Regions from separate parts of the Zhongshania borealis genome, predicted to be linked through region 3. Evidence: predicted binding sites of a transcription regulator. Region 3 holds the regulator's gene; each other region holds the start of a gene.
The links. The regulator LexA, encoded in region 3, represses DNA repair genes until DNA is damaged. The targets are predictions, from matches to a motif close to ACTGTNTNTANANACAGT.

Region 1: the regulator LexA is predicted to act here: its motif matches at 4,988-5,005, upstream of ABD836_RS07865 (YebG family protein).
Region 2: the regulator LexA is predicted to act here: its motif matches at 2,425-2,442, upstream of ABD836_RS11980 (ATP-dependent helicase).

What each region holds. Positions count from the first base shown of each region.
Region 1 is NZ_BAABDM010000002.1:331,483-339,193, forward strand. It holds gene trkA (Trk system potassium transporter TrkA) at 1-944, shown strand, start outside; gene ABD836_RS07850 (TrkH family potassium uptake protein) at 973-2,421, shown strand; gene ABD836_RS07855 (class I SAM-dependent methyltransferase) at 2,425-3,039, shown strand; gene ABD836_RS07860 (putative bifunctional diguanylate cyclase/phosphodiesterase) at 3,069-4,949, shown strand; gene ABD836_RS07865 (YebG family protein) at 5,051-5,338, shown strand; gene djlA (co-chaperone DjlA) at 5,397-6,194, opposite strand; gene glyQ (glycine--tRNA ligase subunit alpha) at 6,331-7,272, shown strand; gene glyS (glycine--tRNA ligase subunit beta) at 7,272-7,711, shown strand, end outside.
Region 2 is NZ_BAABDM010000004.1:132,923-140,633, forward strand. It holds gene ABD836_RS11965 (NAD(P)/FAD-dependent oxidoreductase) at 1-684, opposite strand, end outside; gene ABD836_RS11970 (enoyl-CoA hydratase-related protein) at 759-1,556, opposite strand; gene ABD836_RS11975 (TetR/AcrR family transcriptional regulator) at 1,808-2,401, opposite strand; gene ABD836_RS11980 (ATP-dependent helicase) at 2,622-5,033, shown strand; gene ABD836_RS11985 (DUF6491 family protein) at 5,142-5,528, shown strand; gene mtnC (acireductone synthase) at 5,506-6,204, opposite strand; gene ABD836_RS11995 (1,2-dihydroxy-3-keto-5-methylthiopentene dioxygenase) at 6,222-6,776, opposite strand; gene ABD836_RS12000 (methylthioribulose 1-phosphate dehydratase) at 6,785-7,408, opposite strand; gene mtnA (S-methyl-5-thioribose-1-phosphate isomerase) at 7,422-7,711, opposite strand, start outside.
Region 3 is NZ_BAABDM010000001.1:892,170-899,880, forward strand. It holds gene ABD836_RS04215 (mechanosensitive ion channel family protein) at 1-909, opposite strand, end outside; gene ABD836_RS04220 (DUF6763 family protein) at 1,164-1,484, shown strand; gene lexA (transcriptional repressor LexA) at 1,660-2,262, shown strand; gene ABD836_RS04230 (hypothetical protein) at 2,267-2,683, shown strand; gene ABD836_RS04235 (hypothetical protein) at 2,743-3,006, opposite strand; gene ABD836_RS04240 (hypothetical protein) at 3,097-3,582, opposite strand; gene topA (type I DNA topoisomerase) at 3,583-6,279, opposite strand; gene ABD836_RS04250 (DUF1653 domain-containing protein) at 6,397-6,636, opposite strand; gene ABD836_RS04255 (hypothetical protein) at 6,623-7,126, opposite strand; gene ABD836_RS04260 (universal stress protein) at 7,211-7,651, shown strand; gene ABD836_RS04265 (ATP-binding cassette domain-containing protein) at 7,666-7,711, opposite strand, start outside.

The sequences.
Region 1 (7,711 bases), on a different contig from region 3:
TGCTGGACTTTGCCGACGGACTGGTGCAGCTGGTCGCCGTAAAGGCCTATTACGGCGGCCCAATGGTCGGCAACGAATTAGCGGCGATTCGCGATCATATGCCCACCATCGACGCCCGGGTTGCCGCTATTTTCCGCCGTGGCACCGCGATCATGCCCAGCGGCGATACGGTCGTAGAAGCAGGCGACGAAGTGTTTTTTATTGCCGCCAAAAAGAACATTATGCCGGTAATGAGTGAATTGCGCCGCTTGGATACGCCGTATAAACGCCTAGTCATTGCAGGGGGCGGTAATATCGGCGAGCGTCTAGCAAGGGCTGTTGAAAGTCGCTATCACGTGAAAATCATTGAGCGTAGCTACGACCGTTGCCGCGCCTTGTCAGAGCAATTATCGAAAGCCATTGTACTCCACGGCAGCGCGTCGGATCACGACTTGCTCGCCCAGGAAAACATCGAAGAGACCGACGTTTTTCTTGCCCTTACGAATGATGACGAAGCGAATATTATGTCATCACTGCTCGCCAAACGAATGGGCGCGAAAAAAGTCATCACCCTAATTACTAATCCCGCATACGTGGATTTAGTACAGGGCGGCGATATTGATATCGCCATTTCTCCCCAGCAAATAACGATAGGTAGTTTGCTTACCCACGTGCGGCGCGGCGATATTTACAATGTTCACGCCCTGCGACGCGGCGCTGCCGAAGCCTTAGAAATTATAGCCCACGGTGATAGCCGTTCGTCTAAAGTCGTTGGCCGACGCTTAGATGAAATCGTTCTACCTGAAGGCGTTAGCATTGGCGCCCTAGTCCGCGGTGAAGAAGTGCTTATCGCTCACAGCCATTTACAGGTGGAGCCAGAAGATCATTTAATTTTATTCCTTGTCGATAAAAGTAAAATTAAGTTAGTCGAAAAACTCTTTCAAGTCGGGTTTAGTTTTTTCTAATGACTAACTTCTCAGTAAAAGGTACGCCATGCACCTGAGTATTATTTGTCGCATAATCGGCATGCTGTTAATGATATTCAGCCTAACCATGGCTGTTCCCGCGGTGCTGGCTATTGTCTTTGGCGACGGCGCGGTAATGGCCTTTGTATGGGCTTTTGTACTGACCTTTTGCAGCGGGCTATTACTGTGGATTGGCAATCTGAAACAACGCCACGAATTAAGCATTCGCGACGGTTTTTTGGTTGTCTCTTTATTCTGGACGGTACTTGGCCTTTTCGGTGCGTTACCTTTTTATCTCGCCGAGAGCCCCGGGCTTTCGGTCAGTGAATCGGTCTTTGAATCCATTTCCGGGCTCACCACTACCGGCGCAACGGTCATCACAGGCCTTGATGACTTACCTATTTCAATTTTATTTTACCGCCAATTTTTACAATGGCTAGGTGGAATTGGCATCATCGTTATTGCGGTTGCCATCCTGCCCATACTCGGCATTGGTGGCATGCAGTTGTATCGAGCCGAAATACCGGGACCAGTCAAAGACAACAAACTAACGCCCCGCATTACTGGCACTGCCAAAGTCCTGTTCTTAATGTATCTATCCCTAACGGGCGTCTGTGCACTCGCGTATTGGCTAGCCGGAATGAGTATTTTTGATGCCATTAGCCATTCGTTTTCCACCGTAGCGATTGGTGGTTTTTCAACCCACGACGCCAGCATGGGGTATTTTGATAGTCCGCTGATTTTAATGATTTGCAGTGCGTTTATGCTTTTTGCCGGCATGAGTTTCGCTATACACTTCCACGTTTGGCGGGCCCGTTCACTCAGGCATTACTTCCGGGATTCAGAGACCAAGTTTTACTTATCCGTGGTCGGCATTGCGATCGCTATTATTTCGATTTATTTGTTTACTAGCGGTACCTACAATCTTAACGACAGTATAGTTCACGGCATATTTCACACAGTATCAGTGGCAACCACCGCCGGTTTTGGCGCCGAAGACTTCTCTATTTGGCCAAGTTTTTTACCTGTTGCAGTGATAATGCTGTCATTCATGGGTGGCTGCGCGGGCTCCACCGGTGGCGGTATGAAAGCCGTTAGGATTATGTTGGTCGCCAAGCAAGGCATTCGCGAAATGAACCAGCTAATTCACCCTAATGCGGTTATTCCCCTAAAAATTGGTGCTCATCGCGTTGAAGCGAAAATCGTAAGCGCAGTGTGGAGTTTTGTCGGCGTATATATGATTTCTTTTATCATCATTACCTTGGCAATGATGGCCTGCGGACTCGACTCACTCACTGCATTTTCAGCGACCGCCGCTGCGATCAATAATATGGGGCCAGGCTTAGGTGACGTTGCCGCAAGCTACCGCAGTGTGAGTGACACCGGAAAATGGATTTTGTGCTATGCGATGCTACTTGGCCGCTTGGAGATTTTTACGCTACTGGTATTGTTAATGCCCGCATTCTGGCGACGCTAGGCAATGGTTAATCATCTCGCAGCCGCAGATAGTAGAGCCAAATGGAATCAACGGCACCAGCAGCGCAGCATGCCAGTGCCTGCGTGCAGGGTACTGCAGGAACATTGCGACTTACTACCCGCCAGCGGAACGGCACTAGACCTCGCCTGCGGCTTAGGCGGCAATGCTGTCTTACTCGCCAAGTCTGGGCTATCTTGCACGGCACTGGATATCTCTGATATTGCCCTTATTCGCCTGTACGATTATGCCCAAGAGCAAAAATTATCCATCCATACAGAACTAGCGAATATCGAAAATGACGACTTCACCCTAGCGCCGCAGTGTTACGATGTTATTGTCGTAAGTTATTTCCTTTATCGGCCTTTATTCTCGGCACTCGCCGCTGCGCTAAAGCCCGGTGGCTTATTGTTTTATCAAACTTTTGTAAATGCCGGTGTGAAGGATCAAGCTGGGCCCAAGAATAAATCCTTTTACTTGAGTGAAAGGGAATTACTGTCACAGTTTCAAAATCTAGATATAAGATATTATTGTGAACGTGCAAATGACGACGGCCTTAATGCAAGTACGGTAGCGGAATTAATTGCATGCAAACCAAATGCGCTAAAATCACTGCAGTGAGAAATCACTTTTATTTAGCTAGGTAAACCATGGGTTATCTTGTTCTGGCAATTAGCTTGTTAATTTCTGTCGCACTTGCGGCAGCGAGCTATTTCGGCCTTAAAACAGACTATCAACCTGCACTTTTGGCCTTAGCGGTACTCACTAGCTGTACTGTATTGTTGAGCTTTTCTTTCTGTATATACCTCGAGTTACAGCGCGGACGCACGCGAAAAATACTCGCTGAGAATCGGAAACTAACATTGCTTCTTGAGCATGGTTCCTCTGCAATGCTACTGCTCAATACTGATTTAGAACCCGAGTACATCAATTACCGCCATCCCAGTATCGAAAAACTTGGGCTTGATCATTCTTCACATGCTTTCGACATAATGAAATGGGAAAAGTATGTGTCAGCCGAAACGAAGGCACTAATTCGCGAGGCTATAGATGATGGCCTTACCTGGCAAGGCGAGCTATGGTTCGGTGACGCAGATCAAGCCCAATACTTGCAAACGACTATATCGCCCGTCGTGAATAGCGAAGACCAGCTCCGCAAGATTGTAGTCTGTTGCGATGATATTTCCGAACACAAAGCCATTACTGATCGTCTGTTTATTCGCGAACACTATAATGTTTTAACGGGCTTACCTAACCGACAATTTGCACTGCGCAGCTTGCATTCTGCGATCGATAAATGCGCTGCGTCAAAACATGAATTTATTATTGTTCATATTGACTTGGATCGTATTCGCTATATCAATGAATCCCTCGGTCATCATATTGTCGATAAGATTTTTATTGAAACAGCAGAGCGCCTACGCCGCTGTGTTCGTGACGAACATATTCTCGCTCACCTTGGTGCTGATGAATTTTTAATCCTACTCGACGCCAGTAACTGCCATGATGAAGCCAGTATTCTTGCCGAAAGCTTGTGTGATCGCTGTCGTTCACCCTTTTACATTGAGCAACATGAAGTCACTATTTCTGCCAGCATCGGCCTCAGTCAATATCCACAGGATGGTAGCGATGGCAACACCCTAATGCGCAGGGCTGAAGCGGCCATGTTCAATGCAAAAAGTCAGGGCGGCGATCGTTTTTGTTTTTACAATGAAAGCATGAGTGATCAAGCTGATCGACGCTTAGAGTTAGAGAACCAACTCCGTCATGCCATTACTCGCAATGAATTTGTATTGAATTATCAACCAGTTATCAATCTTCGCAATAATCAACTGGTGGGTGTTGAAGTACTTTTGCGTTGGCAAAATAGTGAACTTGGTAATCCCGGACCCGATGAATTTATTCATATTGCCGAGCACAGCGGGCAAATTATCGCGATTGGCACCTGGGTTCTAGAACAGGCCTGCCAGCAGGTCATGACTTGGTCGCGCGCCGGCTTTCCGGCGTTGAATGTCGCGGTGAATATTTCCAGCAAGCAGTTTATTGACGGCGATATACTGGCCAGTGTTGATCGTGCGTTAAAGCAAAGTGGCTTACCCGCTGCGCAGCTTGAGTTAGAAATCACTGAGGGCCTGCTACTAAACGATACCCCGGCTATTCGCGATATCTTTAAGCAGCTCAAGGCTCGCGGCGTACACCTGTCGCTTGATGACTTTGGTACTGGGTACGCGTCCTTAAGCTATCTTAAACGTTATCCCTTCGACACCCTTAAAATCGACCGCAGTTTCGTTAACGATATCGACAACTGCCAAGACAGTATCACGCTAACCAATGCGATTATTGCCATGGCTCATAGTTTCGACATGCGCGTTATTGCTGAAGGCGTTGAAAACTTGAATCAACGCCGCATTCTCCGCGAACGCCATTGTGATATGGTTCAAGGCTACCTCTATTCCCCCGCCTTACCCGCCGATCAATTTTTAGAGTGGGCAAGCCGTTACGGCGAAATGCAGTATAGCAGGCACGTATAGTACAAATACCTACGGTAGTCGTCGGCCTTGCAAACACAACTGTGTTTATATACAGTACAAGCAACCGATAAATACCGTTCAACAAGCAGACGAGGTGGAGTATGGCGGTAGTAGCGAAGTGGATGTGTGACAGGGACAACAGTATGTTTGACAACAAAAAAGATGCCGACGCCTATGACAAAATGCTGGAGCTGGCTGAAGGTTTTACCGCCTTGCTGCAAGAACATATTCCTGGCGTAGACGAGACCCAAGCTGAGGAATTTGGCATATTCCTGTCTAAGAACAAAGAAGCGGTGATGCTTGCCTGTAAGGGCAGGGTAGAAGCGCTAGCTGAGATCGACAATGACGCTGCGCCCAGCAATGTTAGCCCCTTGGCAGCGCAAGCTTAAGCTCACCGTTTTAATAAGCGTAGCCCAATCGCTACGCTTTTGTATTACTGCGATTAGCCTATTTAGCCCGACTGTCTTTAATCAGCTCGTATGCCGCCTGTATTTCTTGCGCCTTCTCTGTCGCTATTTTCATCATGTCTTCAGGCACGCCCTTGGCAATTAATTTGTCTGGATGGTGCTGACTCATTAATTTTCGGTAAGCGCGTTTTATTTCAGCATCGCTCATCGACTCAGTGACACCAATCGCTTTGTAGGCCGCCGCAAGTTCGCTGGCACTATTCTGGCCAGATCGCTGACCACCGCCAGTGCCGCGCCCATGAAACTGACGCTGAGCCATAGCCATCTCGAGAAGGCGCTGAAATTCCCGCGCAGACACACCAAGATACCCTGCAACCCGCAACAGTATGTCCTTTTCGGCGGAATCAACTTCACCGTCGGCCAAAGCCATGGTCAATACCGCTTCCAAAAGCATTTGTCGTAACAATGGCTGAGTTTTTGCCACCAACAAAAAATCAGAAATCTGCGGCGCCAATTCGAAATCGTCAGCACTGCCTTCTTTAAAACGCGTTATTGCCTCGGCACGGCGCGCACCAGTCAAACCAAACTGCGCAATAATCGCTTCTGCTTGAGCAACTTCAGATTCACAAACCCGACCGTCGGCTTTAGCAACGTGTCCCATTACCCTAAACACGGTGTCGAACAACACGCCCTGAATGCGCTCGCGTTCGGCGCCATAATTAAAGCCCATTGCTTGTTTAAGGCCGCGATCAAAGAATACGCCTACACCAAAGCCCAATAGCGCAAAAAGTGGGCCGCCCATCAAAAAGCCCAAAAACGCGCCTATAAATTTCGCCATTACCATCATTCCTATTAAATCTGAGGGCCGATCATAACAAGTCGCCATGGCTGTCGGCTAGAATCATCCATAGCCTTAGCCCACAGCCTCGCAACTCTGTATAATTCCCGTCTTTGTTAAATCTATGGGGAAGACCGTGAGCAAGGCAGACGTCAGCACCTTTCAAGGGCTAATCTTGGCATTGCAGCAATACTGGGCCGAGCAAGGCTGCGTGTTATTACAGCCACTGGACATGGAAGTGGGTGCGGGCACCTTTCACCCCGCCACCTTTTTGCGCGCTATTGGTCCAGAAACATGGAACGCAGCCTATGTTCAGCCTTGTCGTCGACCTACTGACGGTCGCTACGGCACAAACCCCAACCGCCTGCAGCACTATTATCAGTTCCAGGTCATTATGAAGCCTTCCCCGGCCAATATTCAGGATCTGTATTTGGATTCATTGAAAATGCTCGGCATTGATCCCCAGGTTCACGATATTCGCTTTGTAGAGGATAACTGGGAATCGCCAACCCTCGGCGCCTGGGGTCTAGGCTGGGAAGTTTGGCTCAATGGAATGGAGGTGACGCAGTTCACCTATTTCCAGCAAGTCGGTGGCCTAGAATGCTATCCGGTTAGTGGGGAGATCACCTATGGCCTAGAACGTATTGCCATGTACCTCCAAGGCGTAGACAGTATTTACGATTTAGTTTGGACCAAAGGCCCGGCGGGCAATGTCACTTATGGCGACGTTTTTCATCAAAACGAAGTTGAGATGTCGCACTTTAACTTTGAAGAGGCGGATGTCGAGCAGCTGTTCAAGCAATTCGATCACTGTGAATCCGAAAGTCAGCGCTTGATTGAGAAAGGGCTTCCGCTGCCTGCTTACGAAATGGTAATGAAAGCCTCACACGCGTTTAACCTATTAGACGCCCGGCATGCGATATCGGTCACTGAGCGCCAACGTTTTATACTACGCGTGCGCAGCTTAGCGCGCGCAGTAGCGCAAGCCTATTTCGATGCGCGCCTAAAACTCGGCTTCCCGCTGGCACCAGAACATCTGCGTGACGAAGTGTTGGCAGCTGCTGCGGAGAACAAATAATGAGCACACGTGATCTATTAATTGAAATTGGTACCGAAGAGCTGCCACCCAAAGCGCTTAAGGGTTTGTCCGCGGACTTTAGCACAAGCATCAGTAATCAACTGAACGAAAGGGCTCTAGGTTTCGCGTCGCTGAAGAGTTTTGCTACTCCTCGCCGTTTAGCCGTACTTATTTGTGATTTGGCTGAAACCGCAGCCGATCGCAAAATAGAAGTCTGGGGGCCACCAGCGAGCGTCGCCTTTGATACCGACGGTAATCCCAGCAAAGCAGCCCTAGCATTCGCAAAGAAAAACCAACTCGATAGCAGTGATCTCAAAAATCATATAGCGAACGATGGTAAGCAAGACAAACTCTGCCTTCGCAGCGTCGTTAGCGGTGACCAAACCACAGCGATTGTTGCACAAATCACCAATACCGCATTAGCGGCATTGCCTATTGC
Region 2 (7,711 bases), on a different contig from region 3:
GGTTGTGCCGTCGCTCAGGCGAACGCCTTCAACGTGCTGCTCGCCGGTAATAGCGTCAACACCGGCTTCGGTACGAATATCGACACCTTCTTCGGTGTGCACGCGGGTATAGAACGCAGAGACTTCTGGTGCAGTGACGCGCTGTAGCACGCGGCTCATGGCCTCAATAACCGTGACCGACATGCCGATTTTGCGCAGTGACGCGGCTGTTTCTAAGCCGATATAACCGCCGCCGATAATGACTGCAGATTTACCCGTGCCAGTAAACTTATGGGTTTGCTTAACATCGTTAAGGTCGCGCATATAAAAAACGCCGGCGAGCTCGCTGCCGGTGAAGGGAATTTTGCGCACCCGTGCGCCGGTGGTGATCGCCAATTTGGTGTAAGCAATTTCGGCATCATCTTGCAAAATAACTTTCTTGGCATCGCGATCAATACGGCTTACGCGGCAGCCTAGCAGGAGGTCGATATTGTTTTTTTCGTAGAAATTGGCAGCGCGAATTAATAGTTCGTCTTCCGATTTTTCACCGACAAAGAAGGCTTTTGATAATGGTGGGCGGTGATACGGCATATAGGGCTCGTCGCCGACGATTGAAATTTTGCCTTCCCAGCCTTCTTGGCGCAGGCTGGATGCCAGCTGTGCGGCCGCGTGACTAGCGCCAATGATTATACAATGTTCACTCATAAACCCATCCTCGCTTGGTTTTGTTTATTGCGGTGCGGCGGCGCCACACTGCCAAATTTTTCTATTTGTCGAGATTATTTGCCGGTAAATACCGCTGCGCGTTTCTCTGTAAAAGCCGCTATACCCTCGGCAAAGTCTTGAGTTTGACCGGCGATTTTTTGGAGTTCGCGCTCATTTTGTAAGCTGGCTTCCCAGCTGTTGTCAGTGGCCGCCCAGATTGCCTTTCGGGTCATGCCCAATGCTTGGCTGGGGCCGTTGGCGAGACTGCTGGCAATTTCAAAGGCCTGCGCCTCTAGCTGGCTATCCTCAGTGACACGATTAATAAGGCCCCATTCGAGGGCGCGTTCTGCACTGAGGCGATTACCGGTGAGCATGAGTTCCATGGTACGCACGCGACCAAGGGTACGGCTCAATAAATGAGTGGCGCCACCGTCGGGTACCAGGCCAATACGTGAGAAAATTTGGGCAAAGTAAGCAGTTTCACTGGCCACAACCATGTCGGCAGCTAAAGCCAGCGATGCACCAAATCCGGCGGCAGCGCCGCGAACCGCACTAATCCAGGGGATGTCTAAGTTTTTGAGCTTAAGCATTAAGGGGTTGAGTTGGTGTTCTAATACGAAGCCGAGGTCTCGTGTGGCAGGTTCATTGTCGAGCGGGCTAAGGGGGTTGCTGGGGTCTAGCGATGCGCCCGAGCAGAAGGCGCGCCCGGCGCCAGTAATAATCATGGCCCGGCAGCGACTGGCAATATCCTCGACTGCTTGGCTTATTTCAGTGACCATGAGTGGCGTCAGCGCATTCAATTTGTCGGGCGCATTTAAGGTTAAAATGCCAACCGAGTCGCGTATCTCTAGCTGAATTTGCTGAAATTCCATCACTGATCCCTATCTAAATTGCCGCAGCTATTGGCCGCTCGTTGCTATTATGTGGTCGCCGTTTACATTCACTGTGCCTAAACGAGCCCCGTATTCTGCATGTCTTGGCGTCGATGTTCCATTGCAATCGCAAACTAATTCCGGATTTTTCGCCCTTGCCATGCTGATTTTTAGGCTGCTTGGCCCGTTGATTTTTACTATTTTACATAGCGGTACAACACCGCTCGCACTGCTAAATCGCGGCTGATTTTTCAAAATGAGTTCAGGAAGGCTTTCAGTGTGGCGACAAAAAGATCGGTTTCATTCAGATTGTTGGCCGTGGTTGCTGCGTGCAGATGCGGAAATTGTTCTGGCGCAAAAGACGGCATGGGGTCGTTGCCGTTAGCGCGGCTCATTGCGCCCAGCATGGCGGAGCCAAAGGTGAGTTTTTCGACACCGTCGACAATCAGCATACGTTTTTCCATGGGCAGATCGACTTTATCTATCCAGTATTGATAGGTTTGCAGCATGAGGTGCCGAGGGAAAAACTCTAATAACAAGGGGGCTGCGCGTGGGTGCTCGAAGATAGATTTGCGAATGGAGAGAGCGAGAACAATCAGGGCCTCGCGCCAATCTCCAAAATGTTGGTCTTCTGAAATTCCGGCCTCTAAGAGCACGTAGCGCGCGACGTCTCTGAGTAATTCTGCTTTATTTTCAAAGTGGTAGTAGAGCGAGGGGGCTTTAACGCCGAGACGTTGGGCAACCAATTGTAAGCTCATACCGGAAATCCCGTGGCTGTCGATTACCGATAGCGCGGCTTTTGCGGCCAGCTCCTTCGATATAATTGGTTTTGATGGTCGTCCCAAGATAGTGTCCTTACATTAGTCCCACTGTATCCACTTACAAGTAGAAAGCCCACGTGGTATCGCCAGTACGTGGTGATATTTCTGCGACTGAATTATACCAGAAGGTATGTTAATGCCGAAGTTTGCTCGTTGCCCATCGTTAACGTGTAAAAAACTGGGGTGAAGCTGAACCGCAAGCTTGTTATTCTGCACTCCCTTTTCTAGGTGTCCTACGCCCTCGATGCTCACAGAAGAACAACTAGGTATTACTCGTCACCGCAGCGGTCATGCCCGCGTGATGGCGGTGGCCGGTGCCGGCAAAACCACGACTATGGTGGCTTTCGTTTTGGCGCGTTTGCGTGCAGGTATGGATCCACGGTTAATCCGCGTAGTTATGTTTAATAAGGCGGCGCAGCAGGACTTTAGCGCTAAATTACGCGCCGCAGCAGGGCCGGGTGCGTCGCTACCGCCGGTGCGGACCTTTCATGCCATGGGCCGTAATCTGGCTCTATCCTTGGCTAAAGAGGGGTATTTGCCGACTTTTGACCCGTCGCCCTTGGGCGATGTGCAAGCGGGGCTGGAAATGCTCAAAGCCCTACAGGCGGCCGCCGGAACATCTGCGTTGCGGGCGGCGATTCGGGATGATCAACAGCAATGGTTGGACGCGTTTTCGGGCTTTGTCGATCTCGCTAAGTCGACCTTGGCGACGCCGGAAGTCAGTTTTGCTGCGGGTGGCTACCCCGAGCAGTACCAATTATTCATTGAGGCCTTTGCACGCTTTGAACAATGGCGTAAAGCGGCGGCGCGGGTAAGCTTTGCTGACTTTCTCTACGATCCCTGTCGAGTTATTGCCAAGGACCCCGCATTGGCAGATTTCTTAGCTAACCGAGTCGAATTGTTTGTTGTCGATGAGTTTCAGGATATTAACGACATCCAATTTTTTATGCTTAAAACGCTTGTTGGCGAACGCGCCCAGCTGCAGGTTGTCGGCGATGCCGATCAGTGTATTTATGAGTTTCGGGGCGCCAAGCCTGAATACATGCTTCGTTATTTTGGTGACACTTATTCTCATCAGTCTTACCAGTTATCCCGAACTTTTCGCTACGGCCATCAGTTGGCGCTGGCGGCAGCGCAATTAATTAGTCATAACCAGCATCGCGATCCCATAATCTGTATTAGCGCTGCGACGGCCGAGTCAACCCACGTCGAGCTCTGTTTGCAAAGCCCAGATGGCGCGGTCTTCGCGCAAGCCTGCGAGGCTCAGCATAAGGAGGGTCGGGGCTACCATGAAATGGCCTTTTTATGCCGTACCTGGGCGCAAGCTGCACCGGTGGAATTGGCCTTGCTTAAGCGTGGGATTCCCAATCAGGTGATGGGGGGCAGCCGCGTGCTCGAACGTGGCGAGATTAAGGTGCTGTTGAGTTTAATACGCTTAATGGCTGGCGACTTTGCAACCTTAGATTCAGGTGAACAGACGCAGCAGTTGTTTGATATTTTGAGGTTTTGTGAGTTAAAAATTCGCCATGAGGTTTTGCGTGGCTACGCGTCGCGTATAGCGGTTCCCGATTTCAGCGCCTTGCACCGCTCCGAAGACAGCTTGTCGATCTACCAAGAAAAACGTTTGCAGGGCCTTGCTGGGGTGTTAGACCAGTTGCTTGTAGAGAAGTCAGTGGGGCGAGGTTTGCGCCGTTTTGTCAGTGAGCTCGATCTACTGACGGCAATGCGTGATAACGCCCTTAATCGTGAAGACGGCGAAAACCGAGCCGCCACTGTTACTGCGTTTATTGAGTTTGTTACTCTGCAGCAGGACCAGCAACCCGCGGCGATTTTGGCCCTCTTGGCGGGGCTTGCCGAGCAAGGCGGTAGCGATAGTGGCGCTGCCGATGCAGTCACAATCACAACCATGCATCGCAGCAAGGGCTTGGAGTGGCCGGTCGTGCTGCTGCCGAGTTTGAGTGCGCATTATATGCCTTATCAAGCCGGCAATCGGCGGCGGCAGGAGCAGGATCACCAAGAAGCGGAGCGGCGCCTGATGTACGTTGCCATGACCCGAGCGATTAAGGTTTTGTATCTGTTTGCGCCGGGCTTAGATGCTAAAAATGGCTGGTCTGTTGATCAGCGCCCCGATCTACACCTGTTACCAAGTCCATTTTTGGCGGAGATGAACTTAAGTTTGGCACGTGAAATCAGCACCCAAATCGATGCTGGTGCACGCCAGTTTGATCTGCCACGCACGCGCAGTGCAGCAGTCGCGCAGCGCTATTTGGATGCAGTTGTTCCCGACTGGACTGCCACTGACACGGAAGTCGCTGGGGTCCCCGCTCTGGGGACGCATCTGAGGCATGAAACATATGGCGCTGGTCGCGTAAGCGATATTGATGAGCAGGGTGTGCTTGTTAATTTCGCTGGCCAAAAACGGTTTTTCCCGCATTTATTGGCACCCCAGGTTTTGCATGCCCAGCCGCCATCGGCAGGTGACGAGACCCTGGAAACAAGCCCCGCGTCGGGTTTCTGTGTTGGTGATATTCTCAGCCATGAAAAGTTTGGCCGGGGCGCAGTACTTGCCGTTGACCAACACACTATCGCAGTTAAATTTAGTGCGGGCCAAAAAACCTTCCGGATCGACTTGTTTCAGGCTCGTAAAATTGCTTGAACACGGGTCGAGGAAATGGCGAAGAATCCCTGCTAATAGAACCTCCCTGCTGGACTGTTGTCTGATAGCTGTGCGTTAAATTGCGGGAACCCATTCTCGGAGGCAAAAATGAAATTAAGGATGATTAAGGCGTGCTTTGTCCAGCTAGCGGTACTGTCACTTTTTGCCTGCGCGGTGGTGAATGATGAGCCAGCGCTAGATGAGCGTTTAGCGGAATACGGATATCGCCCTGGCGAGAATGTCGAGAAGGTCGATTCCTATCAAGTTGGCGATTGGCAGTATTTGGACGAGCGTCATTTGATCTTTGGCAATGGCGAGGATCATTATTTGCTGAGTTTAAACGCAAACTGTCCCGCGCTCCAAAGTGCTGAGCACTTGGCGTTCAAACCTCGGAGTGCCGCACTACGCCGCCTAGACGACGCCATTTTCTCTAATGCGACGACGCTCGCACATTGCGAGATTGAGGCTATTTCTAAAGTGTATCCCAGCGAGTAAGCTCTATCTCGGTAAATGAGCGAACACAGAGGTGGCGTGCGTGCGGTGTCATCTCTCCTTGTTCGCGCTGTAGCCAGGCTGTGTGCATACCAATGTCGGCAGCGGCATCCAGTTCTTCAACAATGTCGGATAAAAACAAAATTTCATTGGCTGGCTTGGCGATGGCTTGCTGTATTTTCTGGTAGGACTGGGCTTCGCGCTTGGGGCCGGTGACGGTGTCGAAATAGCCTTTAAAGAAGCCAGTTAAATCGCCGCCCTCATTAAAACCAAAAAACAGTTTTTGCGCGTAAATTGACCCTGACGAGTAAACATAGAGCTCGATGTTTTGCTGATGCCAATGTTGTAGTGCGCTTAATGCGTCATCGTAAATATGGGCTTTATAGTCGCCATTGCGGTAGCCGTATTCCCACACCAAGCCTTGTAGCTGCTTTAGCGGTGTTACTTTTTGGTCGTCTGCAATCCAGCTTAGTAATTGCGTGATCAGGGCTTCGATGTCATTGCTGGCAATGTCAGTGAGTGCAGTGACTTCCTGCAGGGCACTCTTCACAGGTGAAGAGGCATGATTAGCGAGAATAAAGGCAGGAAGGTTTTTGGCCGCATAGGGGAAAAGTACCTGATGCACAAAATCAATGGAGCTCGTGGTGCCTTCAATGTCGGTGACGATGGTCTTGATCACAATAGAGTTCCCCGAGCTTATTGGCCCGCCGGGCAAATGCGTGAATATTGATCGGCAATATTGTTGCCGCTGTAGTTCGCGACCCAGCCATCGGGATTGTTAAAAAAGCGAATCGCGACTAAATCGGGTTCTGGCCCTAAATCGAACCAGTGCAAGGTATTCGCCGGCACGCTCAATAAATCGCCTTTTTCGCAGAGGATTTCAAAAACCTGGTCGCCGAGATGAAGGGCAAATAGGCCCTGACCTTCTACGAAAAAGCGCACCTCATCTTCACTGTGAGTATGTTCGGCCAGAAATTTCTGCCGCAGGGCGTCTTTCTGTGGGTTGTCGCTCGCGATGCTGATCACGTCAACGGTTTGGTAGCCTTGTTCGCGTATTAAACGACTGACATCATCTGCGTAGGCTGTTAACACGGCTTCTTGGCTATCGCCTGCACGAACGTCGTCGCGGGTTTGCCACTGCTCAAAGCGGATTCCCTCGGCGCTAAGTCGTGAACTAATTTCAATTGGATCTGTGCTGTAAGTCAGTGTTTTCGTGCTATCGGTATCGGCAAATATAGTCAGTGTGCTCATGGTGGCTCCTAGCGGCAAAGGCGCATTTTTTCGAGTTCACAATGTAAGAGAAAATCAAGGGCTTCGAGATTGCGCATGCAACTGTCCAAATCTTTAGCCCAACAATATACGCCGTGGCCTCGAATTAAATAGGCCGGGCAGAGTGGATGCGCGGCGAGATATTGGTCAGCCTCTAGGGCGAGGGCATTAATATCTTGCGTATTGGCAAAGATAGGGATGCGCACGCGCGCGGCGTGGGTGTCGACGCCATCAAAGGCTTTGAGCAGTTCGTAGTTTTCGAGCGTCAGTTCGTTGTGCTCGGCCAGCGCCATCGATAATACAGTTGCCGCTGGCGAATGGCAGTGCAGCACCGCGCCAATAGCGCTGAAACGGGCGTATAGCTGGGTATGCAAGGCCGTTTCCGCCGAGGGTTTGCCGCTGCTAATAGCGTTGGCTTTTAAGTCAACGGCAATAAAGTCACTTGGGTTTAAACGGCCCTTGTGCTTGCCCGACGCCGTGACAATAGCGGAGTCGGCATTGAGGCGGCAGGAGAAATTGCCACTGGTGGCCGGTACCCACCCGCGTTGGTACAACTCGTCGCCGGCGGCGGCCAGTGCAATGGCCTGTTGGTAAAAATATTTACTGTCGATCATGGCAGCTTACCTATTACTTGTTGGCGGCGGCGCGAAGATGTGCCAGTACTTTGTCGCGGTCCGGTGCGTGGATAATACCGTGCTCCGTAACAATAGCGTCGATTAGCGCTGCTGGTGTTACATCAAAAGCCGGGTTGGCGATGTTGATGTTTTCGGGAGCGATGCGTTGACCAAAGCTGTGGCTGATTTCTTCGCCTGGGCGCTGCTCAATTGGAATTTGTGGGCCGTCGATATTTGCGTCAAAGGTGCTCGTGGGCGCGGCAACCATTACTTTGACACCATGGTACTTGGCGATAATGGCGA
Region 3 (7,711 bases):
ATTGTATTTATTAAAATTTACAATCAATGTTTTGGCCAAGTCTATGTCGGCGTGATTTTCCAACATAGCCCGAACCTTATCGATAATCGCCGGTAACCGCGCGGCATCGTCGTAGCGCACGCCGATAGTTTCATAGATTCGGCGATTTAGCATTCGTGATGGATTTTCGACAGAAATTTGAGCAAAGGTCGCATTCGGTACATAGAGCGGCCGCTGATCAAAAGTACGGATCCGGGTTTGCCGCCACCCGATATTTTCTACGGTTCCTTCAATATTTTTATCAGGAGAGCGAATCCAATCACCAACCGAAAACGGCCGGTCTAAATACACCATTAAACCGCCAAAAAAATTGGCCAGCAAATCTTTGGCGGCAAAGCCCACTGCAATCCCACCAATACCCCCAAAGGCTAAAACTCCAGATATGCTATAACCTAAATTTTGCAGAATCATTAATCCAGAGACTATGATCACCGCCGTGCGCACCAATTTACCCAATGCCATTACAGTAGTGCGGTCTATGGGTTCATCTTTCGCCGTATAGTCATCCGACAACAGACGCAATTCTATCTGCCGTACCAGTGCCACCAAAAACCAAGCGAGTATTAACACCACACCCACAGCGCGCATTGAATCTAGCGCTGAAAAAATTTCAGCATCAGTTGACCGCCCAATAATTTCCAACACATGACTGGCACCAACCGCCCAAACCATAAGTATTGCGGGCCGACGTGCGGCATCGAGAAGCGCGTCGTCCCAAAGGTTGCGAGTTTTGGCAAACTTAAGCGCCAAACGTGCCATCAAGCGGCTAACAAAAAGATTTGCCGCTAAAATGATTAGCACGACAATAAACACATCACCCAACCACGGATATTGATCAGGTTGAAAACTGTCCCACCACTGTTTAAACATCACCGTTTTCCGTCATCTTGCCTATACAATTTCATTGCTAAGCCGCGCTGGCTTATACAAATGCACCATAAAAAATCAGTTTTAAAATAATGATAATAATCAAATATCAGAGCTAGCTTACTGAATATACAGTGAATTGTATAAAAGGCCTACCGCCACAATCCATACCAAATTTAGGACCCCGCAAAAATACCTACTAGACAGCAATTTTCTAAGTGTTAGTTTGAACCTAGGCTTTAGCAGAGGTGGCAATCATGACAAGACTAAGACCCCAAGTCGGAAACTGGTATAAAGATATTGAGACCGAACAACTCTTTGAGGTTGTCGCCGTAGACGACGGCAGTGACTCTGTTGAAGCACAGTTAATCGACGGTGAGCTCTGTCAATATGACATGGAGAGCTGGCGACAATTGAATTTAGAACGAGTAGAAGAGCCCGAAGATTGGCGAAACGCCTTTGAATTAAGTGATGATGACTACCGTTTTCTCGACGACACTATGGTCCCGGAAAACTGGAACAACCCGCTCTCAGAAATCGAAACAGACGTTATAAACGGCTTACTGGACGAATACTGACTGCAAGCAGTCGTCACCGACATTATTAAAAAACATGCGCCACCCGTCTTAGTTACACTTTGACGGGTTTTTTATATCGCCGCAAAAACAGCAGCTCCTTCGCATTTCATACTTGCTATCCATAAAACACTGTATATACTGACAGTACCTGTATAGATAAACAGATACTAAAATTATGGAAAAGCTCACAGCACGGCAAGCCCAAATTTTACAGTTGATCAAAGACCATATTGCGGACACGGGCTACCCACCTACTCGTGCGGATATTGCTCGAGTACTTGGTTTCCGCTCACCGAATGCTGCCGAAGAACATCTTAAGGCCCTCGCCAGAAAAGGTGCTATTGAGATCATTCCCGGTGCATCAAGGGGCATACGCCTGCCAGAATATCTCGGCATCCCAGTTATCGGCCGCGTAGCCGCAGGTAACCCAATATTGGCAGAAGCCAATATTGAGGATTACTGCGATATGCCGGCGTCCATATTTTCGCCGAGTGCAGATTACTTTCTTCGCGTAAAAGGCGACAGCATGATTAATGTCGGCATTTTCGACGATGATCTATTGGCCGTGCACCGCACTAGCGAGGCTCGCAATGGCCAAATCGTCGTGGCAAGAATTGACAATGAAGTCACTGTTAAGCGTTTCCAACAACAAAAGAGCAAACACCTCATTGCCCTGATTGCAGAAAATCCGGACTACGAGCCAATTCAAGTAGATTTACGCGAGCAGGACTTTGCCATCGAAGGCTTAAGTGTTGGCGTATTACGGCGCGGGAGTTAAAAATATGACTTGTATAGAGCAGATCCCTCTACATTACGCATCTGAATCTGCGGTTGCCGCTGGTCAGATTACCGAAATCACCATGCACAGCGACGCTCACCTGTCTAAGCCGCTATTAGCGGCCATGCTGACCCAACTCAGTGCCAATTCTGACCAGCGCTGGCTTTGCTGGGTAGCGGATCGCCCACTAAAGCCTCTGCTCAGTGAATCGAACCATCAGCACGGCCGAAAAATACTGCAGGTTGTGTCTAATACTGATCGAGATTTAACTGAAATAGCTATTCGTGCCCTAGAACGCGGCAAAAGCCATACCGTGGCAATGCTACTAGAAAGGCCTCTGCGCGACGATGAACGTCTGGCACTGGCCAGTGCGGCCAAAGCAGGTGCTGCGGAGTGTTTAGTGATTTTAATGCAGGCCTAAGAGACCTAGAGCCCGAACTCCTACCCTCAATTCAGAGCAAGCATGGTCCAAGCAGATCGTTAGTGGACGATTTTGGCCTGCAATTCCAGCTCATCAAGGTCGGCTTCGCCATCTTCTGCGAAGGCGTCCTCTTCGGCAGCGGTAGATACAGCTTCAATACCGGCTTGCACCATGGCACGAGCTATTTCTAAGCATGAACCATTGATATGTTCTCTAGTTTCATCTGAGAAACGAATCGTCACTAGTGGGTTTTCGTCACCTTCAGAACGTTGTAACACAACGTCGCCGTTAGCAAGTTCAACCAATTCTAAATATGACAGCACAAAGGATTCCTTGATATTTCTAGCGCCAACACGGCGCCGTTGCCCGTATTGTATCAAACCTCTTAAGCTAGATGCCAACCGCGGTTTATTTCAATATTCCATTAAGGTGGCGCGATGACGAGCAATCATCGATTTTAATTCGTGCAGGCATACTGCCAAATCAGGTTTTGGCGCGTTTTCAATTTGACCATCCCAAGCTAACACCCCCCGTGGCGCGGGACTTGCAGCCGTGGTTTGGATGAAAGCGTAATTAACGATGACTTCTAGCCAGCCAGGCTCTACTTCCCGACCCGCTAACTCCTCCAGTTCTGGTGGAAGGTCATCTGCTACGAATGATCGAGCATTAAACTGCCCTTGGGGCAATGTCAGTGCAAACTTGGGCTGTTGATCTATCACGTCAGCAAGGTGGCACTGGTAGGCTAATAACAACTGCCACACGATTGAATCGGTAGTGGCGCGCTGAATGTGCCCGCCCCACTCATTCGCATCAGTTGAATCAAGCTGACCAAGATACTGCTCAGCAAAATAGATGTGTAAATTACACTGGCCGCGAAAGCTTTCTTTTAGTCCCGCCAATTACTTACTCACCTTTGTTTTCTTAGCTGGCTTTTTTGCCGCAGCAGTTTTCGTCGCCTTAGCGGCCTTTTCGCGCACTACCCACTTATCATTTTCGTAGAACGCTGCCCAACCCGATGGCTTACCGTCAACTTCGGTCTGCACATACTGTTCTTTGGTTTTGCGACTGTAGCGAATCACCGCGTCACGGCCCTCTTTGTCTTTGGCCGGCGCCGCAAACAAAAAGGCGTACTTCTCGTCGATCTCACTTTGATGTGGCAGTATCTCTTTTACCAAAGGCGCCCGAGTTTCTCTGTTCCGCGGAAAACCGCTAGCCGCCAAAAACAGCCCTGCAGCGCCGTCGCGGAGAATATAATGGTCATCGACTTTTTCACATTGGAGCTCAGGCATCGGCACCGGGTCCATCTTCGGAGGAGCGGCTTCGCCGCTGCGCAGAAGCTTGCGGGTGTTCTTACACTCCTCGCCAGTACAACCAAAATACTTGCCAAAACGACCCGTTTTTAGCTGCATATCTAGGCCACATTTATCGCATTCGATAAGTGGACCTTCATAACCTTTGACTTTAAAACTGCCCTCTTCGATTTCGTGTCCACTACAGTCAGGATTGTTACCACAGACATGGAGTTTTCGCGCGGCATCAATAATGTAGCTTTCCATGGCAGTATTACATATTCCACAGCGGCGCTTGCTGCGTAAAACCTTAGACTCAGCCTCATCATCGTCGCTATCGATGCTGACAAAATCTTCTGCTGCGACAAGGTTTATGGTTTGTTTACAGCGCTCTTTCGGCGGCAATGCATAACCGGAACAACCTAAGAACACGCCAGTACTGGCTGTGCGAATTTGCATTGTACGGCCGCAATTAGGACACGGAATATCGGTCCCAGTAGGTAAATTATTCCGCATTCCTAGGCCTTCGGCCTCGGCTATCTCGAGCGTTTGACGAAACTCAGCGTAAAATTCGTTGAGTAAGTTCTTCCAATTCTTGCCGCCATTTGCGACCTCATCCAATAACTCTTCCATTCTCGCCGTAAAACTGTAATCCAGCAGATTACTAAAGCTTTCAACGAGACGATCAGTGACAATATCGCCCATTTTTTCTGCATAAAAACGCCGATTATCAACACGCACATAACCGCGGTCTTGGATAGTAGAAATAATCGAAGCATAGGTTGATGGACGGCCGATACCACGCTTTTCGAGTTCCTTAACCAGTGCTGCCTCTGAATAACGTGGCGCAGGTTTCGTAAAGTGCTGGGTGGGATCAAGCTTGATTAATTCGAGACGATCACCAACCTTCACGTCTGGCAATTCTTGATCATCTTCCTTTTTGCTAACATTTGGCGGCTGCACTTTCATATAGCCATCAAACAGCATTACTCGTCCGCGCGTACGGAGCTCATAATCACCAGCTGTAACAACGATTGACGTACTAGTAAAGCTGGCGGACGCCATCTGACATGCCACAAACTGACGCCAAATAAGAACATAAAGCCGTTCGGCGTCGCGCTCCATACCGGCCAATTGAGTCGGTTCGATATTGACATCAGACGGACGAATCGCTTCATGCGCTTCTTGAGCGCCCTCCTTACTTGAATACGATTTCGGCGCGTCCGGCAAATAAGACTTGGCAAAATTACTACTTATATAGTCGCGACAGGCCGCGACCGCATCAACGCTCAAGTTTGTCGAATCGGTACGCATATAAGTGATGTAGCCCGCCTCATAAAGTCGCTGCGCCATCATCATGGTTTTCTTAACGCCAAAGCCAAGACGCGTGCTCGCAGCCTGCTGTAAGGTCGAGGTAATATAAGGCGCACTTGGATGACTTTTTGTAGGCTTGTCTTCTCTAGCCGTAACGCTGTAGTCAACGCCGCGCAAGACCGTTGCAGCCGCCATGGCGTCGGTTTCATTATTGGGACGGAAATTTGCCCCCGCTTGCTTTTTAACTTCGAGGCGGAGCTGTCCCTTTGCTGATTTATTCTCGGTGTGGATTTGCCAGTATTCTTCAGGAATAAATGCCCGGATTTCCTTCTCGCGATCGACAATCAATCGCACGGCAACAGATTGAACACGCCCGGCCGAGAGTCCGCGAGCAATTTTTGCCCACAGTAGCGGCGATACCATATAGCCAACGACCCGATCCAGAAACCGTCGGGCTTGCTGGGCATTAACTCGGTCAATATCGAGTTCAGTGGGTTTTTCAAAAGCAGCCTGAATCGCCTTCTTGGTGATCTCATTAAACACGACGCGTTTATACCGGCTATCATCGCCACCGATGGCTTCACGCAGATGCCAGGCAATTGCCTCCCCTTCGCGGTCCAAATCCGTCGCTAGATAGATGGTGTCGGCATTTTCCGCTAATTTGCGCAATTCACTTACGACTTTTTCTTTACCCGGTAAAATTTCATAGTGCGCAGCCCAATCCTTTTCCGGATCAATGCCCATACGAGCAATAAGCTGCTGTCGCGATTTCTTCTTTTTGTGTAATTCTTTCTCTTCAGGCGCCATTTTACGGGTTAATGCCGCCGCCTTAGCACGCTCTTTAGGATCTACCGTGCTCGCCTTGGCGCTACCACTTGTCGGCAGGTCACGGATATGGCCAATACTGGACTTCACGATAAACTCTGAACCCAGGTATTTGTTAATGGTCTTCGCCTTCGCCGGCGATTCCACAATAACCAAAGATTTGCCCATATTATCCTTCTGCAATTGAAATAAGTACGTGACGCCTTAGCGGCGAGAGGCGACATATATAAGTGTTCATTTCGCCAGGGTCAAGGGGATAGCCAAGGGTTTTTTTCCCCAAGCAGTTTAATCCAGTGCCCCATCATCGGCTTTAAGCAGCTCGAACCGTGCCACCATTTCCCCTTTATATTCAAGGAGTTCAGTAAACATTGCCAAAGGCCTAACCCACAGCTCCGCAGCACCATAAAGTGGTCGATAAACAACGAGCAATTCTTCTGTCTCACTATGGGTGGCTACTTCATATACTTTGTATTCACCACCTTTATAATGCCGGTAGAGTCCTGCCGGAAGATTATTCGTTGCCAAAGTCTTTTTCCCCAACTGTTTCCAAGGCCCCTTTTTCAATAATGCCGTTAAGGCACTGGGCAATATCTGCGACCATCGTCTCGTCAGCTTGTCGCTCCCGCCAATAAACATGGAGGCCGATCGGCGTAAATTCAAGCATCGTTGCATCATTCGGCAGCAGTCCGCGAAATTCGGCGATGAGAGCCAAAACTTCTCGACTGCAGGGCACTAAATCGTCTTCGCCCTCAGGAATGTCTAATAGCCAAAATTTCCACGATGGCAGCGGCTTTTTATTGTGTACCGGCCGCGTATAACAAACGCCGAAAACATCGTCCTCCCGCCGCACGCGTTCACGACGGGATTTCGGCATGGCCACAACCTTTACAGACAAGCCAGCGGCACGCGCAGCAGCCCGCACCGCCGCTTGTTGCGATTGCCTGCGCGAGGGCAGAATCCACAGGATTGGCGCCAACATAAAGCCGATTACTGCAAAGCCAATGAGCCAAGCCATAGATTTCCTTTGTTAAACACTGGACAGTTGGCAGGCTTTATACCCTAATAAGCGAGTCAATTGCGAATATAGTTGGAGCATAAAATGCCAAATTATCAGCGAATCCTAGCCGCGATAGATCTCTCAGATGAGGCTGGCGGCGTCTTAGAGCGTGCCGCCGCTATGGCTAAACATCACGACGCCGAGCTGCATTTACTGCATGTAGTCGAGCCACTAAGTCTCGCCTACGGTGGCGATATACCCATGGATTTTTCAGAAGTACAGCTACAACTGCAGAAACAAGCCGAGGATGCGCTTGGCAATTTTGCTAAGAAGCTAAACCTCCCGAAAACACAATGCCACCTTCTCAGCGGCAGACCCGACGGCCAAATACACGAGCTGGCCAAAACCCTTGCCACCGACCTTATCATCGTCGGCAGCCATGGCCGCAAAGGCTTAGCCCTGCTGCTTGGGTCCACTGCAAATGGTGTACTCCACGGCGCCGATTGCGACGTGCTAGCCGTGCGTGTCGGCCAGCAAAGCTAAACTATAGGCGCTGGCTATTCCGCAAGGTCCAACCAGCGCTCCATCGCACCATCTAATTCA